DNA from 2 places in the Planococcus sp. TJ-302 genome. Region 2 is predicted to be linked to the other one. Evidence: predicted binding sites of a transcription regulator. Region 2 holds the regulator's gene; the other holds the start of a gene.
The links. Region 2 encodes Rex, which represses fermentation and respiration genes when NADH is low (regulators of the CRP and FNR family bind a similar motif). Its sites were predicted from a motif close to TTGTGAAATATTTCACAA; they were not measured.
Positions count from the first base shown of each region.

Region 1: AC4EHB_RS07425 (AtpZ/AtpI family protein) is a predicted target of Rex. The motif match lies at 1,518-1,535, and genes of this name have one in related genera.

Region 1 is NZ_JBZDOI010000001.1:1,515,152-1,519,994, reverse strand. It holds gene upp (uracil phosphoribosyltransferase) at 1-186, shown strand, start outside; gene wecB (non-hydrolyzing UDP-N-acetylglucosamine 2-epimerase) at 335-1,453, shown strand; gene AC4EHB_RS07425 (AtpZ/AtpI family protein) at 1,689-1,910, shown strand; gene AC4EHB_RS07420 (ATP synthase subunit I) at 1,914-2,285, shown strand; gene atpB (F0F1 ATP synthase subunit A) at 2,313-3,023, shown strand; gene atpE (F0F1 ATP synthase subunit C) at 3,084-3,308, shown strand; gene atpF (F0F1 ATP synthase subunit B) at 3,640-4,170, shown strand; gene AC4EHB_RS07400 (F0F1 ATP synthase subunit delta) at 4,167-4,697, shown strand; gene atpA (F0F1 ATP synthase subunit alpha) at 4,726-4,843, shown strand, end outside.
Region 2 is NZ_JBZDOI010000002.1:384,737-389,579, reverse strand. It holds gene tsaD (tRNA (adenosine(37)-N6)-threonylcarbamoyltransferase complex transferase subunit TsaD) at 1-613, shown strand, start outside; gene AC4EHB_RS12745 (ABC-F family ATP-binding cassette domain-containing protein) at 974-2,914, opposite strand; gene AC4EHB_RS12740 (redox-sensing transcriptional repressor Rex) at 3,044-3,676, shown strand; gene AC4EHB_RS12735 (twin-arginine translocase TatA/TatE family subunit) at 3,767-3,964, shown strand; gene tatC (twin-arginine translocase subunit TatC) at 3,977-4,747, shown strand; gene AC4EHB_RS12725 (CPBP family intramembrane glutamic endopeptidase) at 4,779-4,843, opposite strand, start outside.

The DNA of each region.
Region 1 (4,843 bases), on a different contig from region 2:
AAACGCGGAGCGAAAAAAATCCGTTTTATGTGCATCATCGCCGCTCCTGAAGGCGTGGAAGCATTGCAGCAAGCGCATCCGGATGTCGATATTTACATCGCAGCGCTTGATGAAAAGCTGAATGACCATGGCTATATCGTTCCGGGTCTAGGAGACGCCGGAGACCGTTTATTCGGAACTAAGTAAGCAAGAAAAGCGCAGGTGGCCGTTTAGCCCTGACAAGCGCTGGAGGGTTTGCTGCAATGGGGACTTTGCCATTGTTGGCAAAACCGAAGCGACCTCGAAGGGTTGGCCACCGGAGTCTGGACAATGAAGTGAAAAGGCGGGATAAACCTTGACGAAAAAGTGGAAAGTAATGACGATTTTCGGCACACGGCCGGAAGCCATCAAAATGGCTCCTCTAGTGTTGGAACTCCAAAAGCATCCTGAAACAATCGAGCCGTTAGTGGCAGTCACTGCACAGCACCGGGAAATGCTTGACCAAGTCCTTGAGACGTTCAAGATTACGCCGGACTTCGACTTGAATATCATGAAAGACCGCCAGACGCTAAGCGGTGTAACAACCCGTGCCCTTGAAGGCTTGGACAGCATCATGAAAGAGGCAAAACCGGATATCGTGCTTGTCCACGGCGATACGACCACAACTTTCGTTGCTGGACTTGCAGCGTTCTATAACCAGATCGCTGTCGGCCACGTCGAAGCCGGGCTGCGTACGTTCAATAAATATTCGCCTTACCCAGAAGAGATGAACCGCCAATTGACGGGTGTCTTGACGGATATCCATTTCGCGCCGACTGAAAAGTCCGCGCAGAATCTACGGTCGGAAAACAAAAAAGAAGCATCGATCTATATCACCGGCAATACCGCAATCGACGCATTGAAGACGACGGTCCAAGAGCATTATAGCCATCCAATCCTTGATAAGATCGGCAGCGACCGCCTGATTTTGTTGACTGCGCACCGCCGTGAGAATTTGGGAGACCCGATGCGCAATATGTTCCGCGCTATCAAACGCCTCATTTCTGAACATGACGATGTGCAAGTGGTTTATCCGGTGCATTTGAATCCGGCTGTCCGTGAAGTTGCGGAAGAAGTGCTTGGCGAAGATCCGAGAATCCATTTGATCCCGCCGCTTGAAGTATTGGATTTCCATAACTTTGCAGCGCGTTCGTTCATCATTCTCACAGATTCAGGCGGCGTGCAGGAGGAAGCTCCATCGCTCGGCAAGCCGGTTCTCGTATTGCGTGACACGACTGAACGTCCAGAAGGAATTGAAGCGGGCACTTTGAAGCTCGCCGGCACGGAGGAAGAAGACATCTACCGCATGGCGAAAGAATTGCTGACGGACGAAGAAGCATATAAGCGCATGTCGCAAGCTTCGAACCCGTATGGCGACGGTTTTGCGTCCCGCCGGATTGTGGAAGCTTTGCATGCGTATTTTGAGAAGAAGTAAGAACTAGAAGACGCTATGGACATTTGTTTTCAAATTTGTCAACAATATGTCGGCTCTAAATCGCTTGTGATGTTTTTCACTTCATCCAATTGACATGAATTTACCCCTAATGTATGCTTACAAAGGGTATGCATGAGAGGGTTTTCATACATAAAGATGTTGTTCTGGAAGCCTGATGCGACTGCTCTTTTTTAAGGGTTTAAGTCAAATCAAAACGAAACTCGAGGGGTTTATCATGCGCCCAACAAAAAGTCCCTTACAAGCGATGGCACTTTATAGCGCCATCCTCTCACAACTTGTCGGGTCCGTGCTCATCGGTCTGTTCACAGGTATGTGGCTCGATGAACAATTAGGAACCGCCCCGCTATTTCTGATCATTTTCCTGCTTGCGGGATTAGCTCTCGGAGTATGGGCAATGCTTCAGACCGTCCGAAAATTCGAATCAGGAGACCAGTAGAAAATGGATGGACTTAGGGAAATTTATGAACGGCTAAAAAAGATGATGTATTTCATTCTGGCAGCTTTCGTTTTAGGCTGGGGATTGACCCCATTTCAAGCGATTTTTGCAGGCCTCATCATAGGATCCTTGTTCGGCATTTATAATATGTGGATTTTGGTTCGCCGGATGGAAAAATTCGACCGGGCGGTGGCAGAAGGCTCGAAGGTTCGTTCGCTTGGAACGGCATTACGGTTTGCATCAGGTGTTGCCGCTGTTGCGATAGCTATTCTTTTCGCAGAGCAAGTTCACTTGGTCAGTACAGTAATTGGATTGATGATCCCTTATGTTCTGTTATTGGCAGAACGGATTATCTATCACGTGAAACACCATTAAGAAAAGTGAAAGAGAGGTGAAACTATCGTGGATCACGGCGCTCCAACTCGTGAGATATTCGGCCTCTGGTTCAACATGTCGAATGTTTTGATGCTAATTGTAGCCGCTGTTATCGTTTTCCTCATTGCTTTTATCGCTACACGAAATTTGAAACTGAAGCCTACGGGCATGCAGAACTTCATGGAATGGATCATGGATTTCGTCAAGGGCATCATTAAAAGCAATATGGACTGGAAAACAGGCGGCAGGTTCCATGTGCTGGGAATAACGCTAATCATGTTCATCTTTGTATCGAATATGTTAGGTCTCCCTTTCTCAATCATTGTCAACGGCAATCTTTGGTGGAAATCACCAACAGCTGACCCGATTGTAACAATGACGCTGGCAGCAATGGTTATCATCTTGAGCCATTATTATGGCATCAAGCTGAAAGGGCTGAAAGGGTACGGTGCGGATTACTTCAAACCGATGCCATTCCTTTTCCCGCTTAAGATCATTGAGGAATTCGCAAATACGCTGACACTCGGTCTGCGTCTTTACGGAAACATTTACGCAGGAGAAATTCTTCTTGCACTATTGGCCGGACTCGGCGGAGCAAGTGTATTCGGTTTTGCCGCTGCATTCCTTCCGATGATGGTATGGCAAGGATTCTCGATCTTTATCGGGGCAATCCAAGCATTCATTTTCGTTATGTTAACGATGGTTTATTTATCGCATAAAGTCAGCGAAGACCATTGAGTATAAAACGCTCCTAGCAGAGCAACAAAAAAACAACTATCCTGAGGAGGACACATCACAATGACAGGTTCATTAGGTTTATTAGCAGCAGCAATCGCAGTAGGTTTAGCAGCACTAGGTGCAGGTATTGGTAACGGACTTATCGTTTCAAAAACAGTAGAAGGTATCGCTCGCCAGCCAGAAGCACGCGGCGTTCTTCAAACAACTATGTTCATCGGGGTAGCTTTGGTTGAGGCATTGCCGATCATTGCTGTAGTAATCGCGTTCATCGTAATGAACCAATAGTATTAGAGAAAAGCGGAAGTGCCTGGTTAGCCCTGATAAGCGCTGGAAGTCTGACCGGTAATGGCGTACTTTGCCATTGCTGGTCAGACTGAAGCGTCTCGAGGGGCTGGGCACTGCAGCTGGACAAAGAAAAGCGCAAGCATCCGTTTAAATTCAAGGGGTGTGAGCAATCTAGTCAATATCAAGCAGAATGGCGGGAATGCTTCGGCATGTTTTTCGCCATTTATGTTTGTATGACACCATTTGATCTTGAAACAACATCTTTGAAATCAATAGATTTTACTAAATAGAAGAATCCGGATTTTAGGCTCTTGAAGGGAGTGAAACAATCGTGTTTTTTGATCACCTTGTACTTGGTGCAACTGATGGACATGCAGAATTTTTGAATGGTGGAGACATCATCGCGACACTTGTCGTCTTTCTAGTATTGCTGTTCTTGCTGAAGAAATTCGCTTGGGGTCCTTTGATGGGCATCATGCAGCAGCGGGAAGATTTGATCGCCAGCGAAATCGAAACGGCTGAAAACAGCCGCCAAGAATCCGCTAAATTGCTTGAAGAACAACGCAGCTTGTTAAAAGAAGCGCGTGTTCAAGCGCAAGAGATCGTAGAAAATGCTAAAAAGCAAGGCGAAGTTTCGCGTCAGGAACTGATCGCAACTGCGCGTGCTGAATCTGGCCGCATGAAAGAGTCTGCAGTTCAAGAAATTGCAAACGAAAAAGATAAAGCGATGGCAGCAGTGCGCGAAGAAGTTGTGGCATTGTCATTGCTTGCAGCATCTAAAGTTCTCAACAAAGAAATTTCTGAAGAAGACAACCGCCAATTGATTAACGAAACGATTGCGAAGGCAGGCGAAGTGCAATGAGTCAAGCTTCAGAACGCTACGCACTAGCACTGTTCGAAATCGCTAAAAAACACGGCGCTTCAGTGGAAGTGGAACTGGATCTTCGCGAAGTGCAAAAAGCTTTCGTAGCAAACCCAGAACTGCTGGAACTATTAAGTTCCCCGAAATTGGAAGCAACTGAAAAGAAAACCGTTATTTCCAACCTTTTCGGACAGGCGAATGTATATGTTCTAAACACATTGCAATTGCTTTCTGACCGCAAACGTTTAAAAGAAATTTCTCCAATCGTCGACGAATATATCCGTCTGGATAACGCAGACAAAGGAATTGAAGACGCGAAAGTCTACTCGGTCAGCCCATTGACTGACGAGCAGCGCGCATCCATCTCTTCTGTATTTGCGAAAAAAATCGGCAAAGAAGCATTGCGAATTGAAAACATCATTGACCCGTCCCTAATCGGCGGGCTGCGTCTTCAAATCGGAAACCGCATTTTCGACAGCTCAGTCAGCGCGAAACTAGAGCGCCTGCAGCGTCAATTGATCGGTTAATCTAAGAAATTAAGAGAGGGTGACATACATGAGCATCAAAGCTGAAGAAATCAGTGTCCTGATTAAACAGCAGATTGAAAATTATCAATCTGAAATGCAAGTTGACGATATTGGTACAGTAATCACAGTCGGTGACGGTATCGCTC
Region 2 (4,843 bases):
GGTGATTTCGGGCGGCCATACCGAATTGGTGTTTATGAAAAAGCATGGCGATTTTGACGTAATCGGTGAGACGCGCGACGACGCGGCAGGGGAAGCATATGACAAAGTTGCCAGAACGCTGAACTTGCCGTATCCGGGCGGCCCGCACATTGACCGGCTTGCGCATGCAAGCGACGGGGCTGTCGATTTTCCGCGCGTGTGGCTTGAAGACGGCTCCTATGATTTTAGCTTCAGCGGCTTGAAATCATCGGTGTTGAATTATCTGCACAATGCGGCGCAGCGAGGGGAAGAGATTCCGCCTGAGCACATCGCTGCAGGCTTCCAGAACAGTGTCGTTGAAGTGGTGACAGCTAAAGCCGTGCGCGCAGCAGAGCAGTATAAGGTGCGCCAGGTGATTGCAGCGGGCGGCGTAGCCGCAAATAAAGGGCTGCGGACTTCTTTGACGGCAGCGTTCGATGGAAAAGACATCCCGTTCTATATTCCACCTCTTGCTTTATGTACAGATAATGCAGCGATGATCGCTGCGGCCGGAACGGTCATGTTCGAAAAAGGCATACGAGGAACGATGGCTATGAATGGACGGCCGGGAATGGAACTTGCTTCCTGGAATTGAAAAAAGCTCGGCAGAAACCCGGATTTCACGGTTCCTGCCGAGCTTTTTCGTACATAATTGAGCTTTTTTATGCACAATTGATCCTTTGACTGTCAATAGAGAACATTTGTACTTATGCACAAATTGTGAATAAGCTGTTCATAACTCTATGAAAAACAGCCGTTTACCTACATATTGTAGCCTCTACACTGGAAAACTATGTGGATAACATTTAATTGAATTGTGGATAATGTGGAAAAGTCTGTTGATAGCTGTTATTGCACTTCTTTGGATGTGTACAACTTTGTGGAAATAATTATTTCGCAAATAGGTATTGACCTAGATATAGAAAAAGAAAAAACCGTATACAGATGTATACGGTCAACTGTTCACTTTTTCAATCTGTTCCTGTAATTCCAGCCATGCGGACATTTTTTCTTCCTGCTGTTCTTTCAAGCTTTCCAATTGAGTCTGCAAAGGCAGTACCCGTTCGTGGTCCTGGAATACTTCTGGGAGGCAAAGCTGCTCTTCGATTTCGGAAATCTGCGCGTCGAGCTTTTCCATTTCCAGCTCAGTTTCCTCTGTTTGGCGCAAAAGCTGGCGTTCCAATTTCTTTGCACCTTTGTCGATTTGGGAAGTTGTCGCTGCTGGAGCAGCTTTCACTGCCACAGTGGATTGGTCCGCTTCAAGTGCGGCCAGCTCTTCCATCTCAAGCTTTTTCTCTACGTAATAATCGTAGTTGCCAAGGTATTCCGTTGCGCCGTCTTGGGTCAGTTCAATGACTTTCGTGCCGATGCGGTTCATGAAATACCGGTCATGGGACACGAAAAGGATGGTGCCAGGATAATCGATCAATGCATTTTCCAGCACTTCTTTGCTGTCAAGGTCCAAATGGTTTGTCGGCTCATCCAACAGCAGCACATTGGCTTTTTGCATCATCAGCTTGGCGAGCGCGACGCGGGCTTTTTCGCCGCCGGATAGCGTAGAAATCGGCTTTAATACATCATCTCCGGAAAACAGGAAACGCCCGAGGATGCCGCGGATTTCCTTTTCATTGATTAGCGGGTATTCATCCCATAGTTCATTCAATAATAGTTTATTTCCTTTTAAGTTGGCCTGTTCCTGGTCGTAATAGCCGAACTGGATGCCTGTGCCGTAATGGATATCGCCGGCAAGGGGCTTGAGTTCTTTCATAATCGTCTTCAGCAGGGTCGACTTGCCGACGCCGTTCGGCCCAACAAGTGCCATGCTTTCCTGGCGGTACAGCTTCAGCGAAATGTCTTTTGAGACCGGCTCGCCACTATAGCCGATAGCCAGTGAATTGGCGGTCAGCACATCATTGCCGCTTTGTTTGTCGATTGTAAAGCCGAAACGTGCGGATTTTTCGCTGCCGTCCGGTGCCCCCATCCATTCTGTTTTTTCCAGGATCTTGCGGCGGCTCTGCGCCATCTTTGTCGTCGATGCCCGCACCAGGTTGCGCTGAACATAATCTTCGAGCTTGGCTTTTTCGCCTTGCTGCTTTTCAAACTGTTTCATGTCAAGGTCATATTGCTTCGCTTTCTCGTCCAGATAGCGGCTGTAATTGCCTGTGTACTTTTTAACGCGATGCCGTGCCACTTCATAAACAAGCGTTACGACCTGGTCGAGGAAGTAGCGGTCATGCGATACAATCAGCAGGGCGCCGGGATAATTCTTCAAATAGTTCTCGAGCCAGCTCAGCGTTTCAATGTCAAGATGGTTTGTCGGTTCATCGAGGATCAATAGCTGTGGCTTGGACAGCAGAAGTTTCGCCAGCATGAGCCGCGTCTTTTGCCCGCCGGACAAAGATACGACCTTTTTGCCGTAGTCGTCCGCATAGAATTTCATGCCGTGGAGGATGGCGCGGGTATCAGATTCGAACTGGTAGCCACCGGCATCCTTGAAATCATGCTGGAGCGTGTCATACTCTTTCATGACCTTGTCGTACAGCTCTGCATCGTCATGTACTTCTTGCTCAGCCATCTGGGCTTCGAGGCGGCGGAGCTGCGCTTCCTGTTCGCGGAAATGAGTGAAAATCGTCATCATTTCCTCCCACACGGTCGCGTCGGATTCCAGGTCGTTCTGTTGTTCCAAATAACCGATGGTCAAATCTTTCGGCATGATGATTTCGCCGCTGTCATAAGACATCTCACCGGATATGATTTTCAAAAGCGTCGATTTGCCCGCGCCGTTGCGGCCTACGAGTGCAACGCGGTCGCGGTGTTGGACTTCCAGTTTGACGCCTGAGAGAATCTCATCTGCGCCGAACGATTTATGGACTTGGTTTACTTGCAGTACTATCATGCGGGTCACCTCAATTCTACTTCAAGTGTAGCCCATAGGGCGGCTGTCCGCAATAAAGCCAGCTTTACATCTGGAGGTTCCTAATGTAAGATAGTATCGATTTGACAAGACCTCAGGAGGTAAGCTGGCATGCTGCACGAACCAACGAAAATTCCGCAGGCGACGACAAAACGCCTGCCGCTATATTACCGTTTTATCCAGAATTTCGCGAACGCCGGACAAAAGCGGATTTCATCGCAGGAATTGAGTGAAGCGATGAAAATCGATTCCGCTACGATCCGCCGCGATTTTTCCTACCTCGGGGCATTCGGCAAAAAAGGCTATGGCTACGATGTCCAGGGCTTGCTTGAATTCTTCCGCAAGACTTTGGATCAAGATGAAGCGACGAACGTTGCGTTGATCGGCGTCGGCCATCTCGGCAGCGCATTCCTCAAATACAATTTTCAGCGCAACCACAATACGAAAATCGTGCTGGCTTTCGATACAAACAGTCCGCTTGAAGGCGAACGGATCAGTGGCATCGACACTTATCATCCGGACCGCATTGAAGAGAAGATCACCGAATGCGGCATCGAAGTGGTCATCCTGACTGTGCCGTCGAGGTCAGCACAAGAAGTGACCGATCGCCTTGCGAAAACTGACATCAAGGGCATACTAAACTTTACGCCGGTGCGCATTGCAGTGCCGGACCATATCCGCGTACAGACCATTGACTTGTCCGTCGAGCTGCAGACGCTGATCTACCAGATCAAGCAGCATTGACTTAAAATCTTCACATTTGAAGGGTTTCTCGAAATAGCCAAAAGGGCTCGAATGATGTAGAATAGAGCCATAATACAGGAGGTGCCTCGTATGCCAGGTCCAATGAGTATCATCGTTATCGGAGTTGTTGCTTTACTTGTTTTCGGCCCTAAAAAGTTGCCGGAACTCGGGAAAGCGTTTGGTTCGTCTTTGCGTGAGTTCAAAAATGCTACAAAAGGACTTGTAGATGATGACGACGATCAGAAAGTAGATTTGAAAAAGAAAGAAGAGCAAAAGGAAATACGTTAGGATGTTTGTCTGATGACAGAAAAAGATATGACCTTAGTTGAACATATAGTTGAATTGAGAAAACGGCTCACCATTGTAGTCGTTTTCTTTGTATTAGCGCTCATTGTCAGCTTTTTCCTTGCCCAACCGTTGATTCAGTATCTGCAATATACAGAAGAAGCGAAAAATCTTACCTTGAACGCGTTCAAAATTACGGATCCACTCAAGATTTTTATGCAGGTAACGATGATTTTAGCGTTGATCTTCACTTCGCCCGTGATCATGTATCAATTCTGGGCGTTTATCAGCCCGGGACTTCTTGAAAAAGAACGGCGAGCGACGCTAAGCTATATTCCGTTTTCCTTAATCTTGTTTTTAGGCGGGATCGCTTTTTCCTATTTGGTCCTGTTTCCTTATGTAATCGGTTTTATGCTGAATATCTCTGACAACATGGATATCCAGGAAACCATCGGGATCAATGAATATTTCCAATTCCTGTTCCAAATCACCCTGCCGTTCGGCTTGATTTTCCAGCTGCCGGTATTGATGCTGTTCCTGACAAGGCTCGGTTTTATTACGCCGATGCTGATGACGAAATACCGCAAGTATTCGTATCTTGGATTGGTGATCATCGCGGCGTTCATCACGCCGCCGGACATTGTCTCACATATGATTGTTACACTGCCGTTAATCGTGCTTTATGAGTTCAGTGTCGTCATCGCCAAAATTGGCTACCGCAAGTTTTTGAAAGCAGAGCAGCAGCAGCAAATCATCGAACAACAAGAAAGCCTTCCACCGAATTAAATCGGGGAAGGCTTTTTTTGTTATGCAGTTGTTATTGGATTTTCTCCAATTCTTTCAAGAATCCTTGGATCTTATCCATGTTGAGCTGGATGGCCA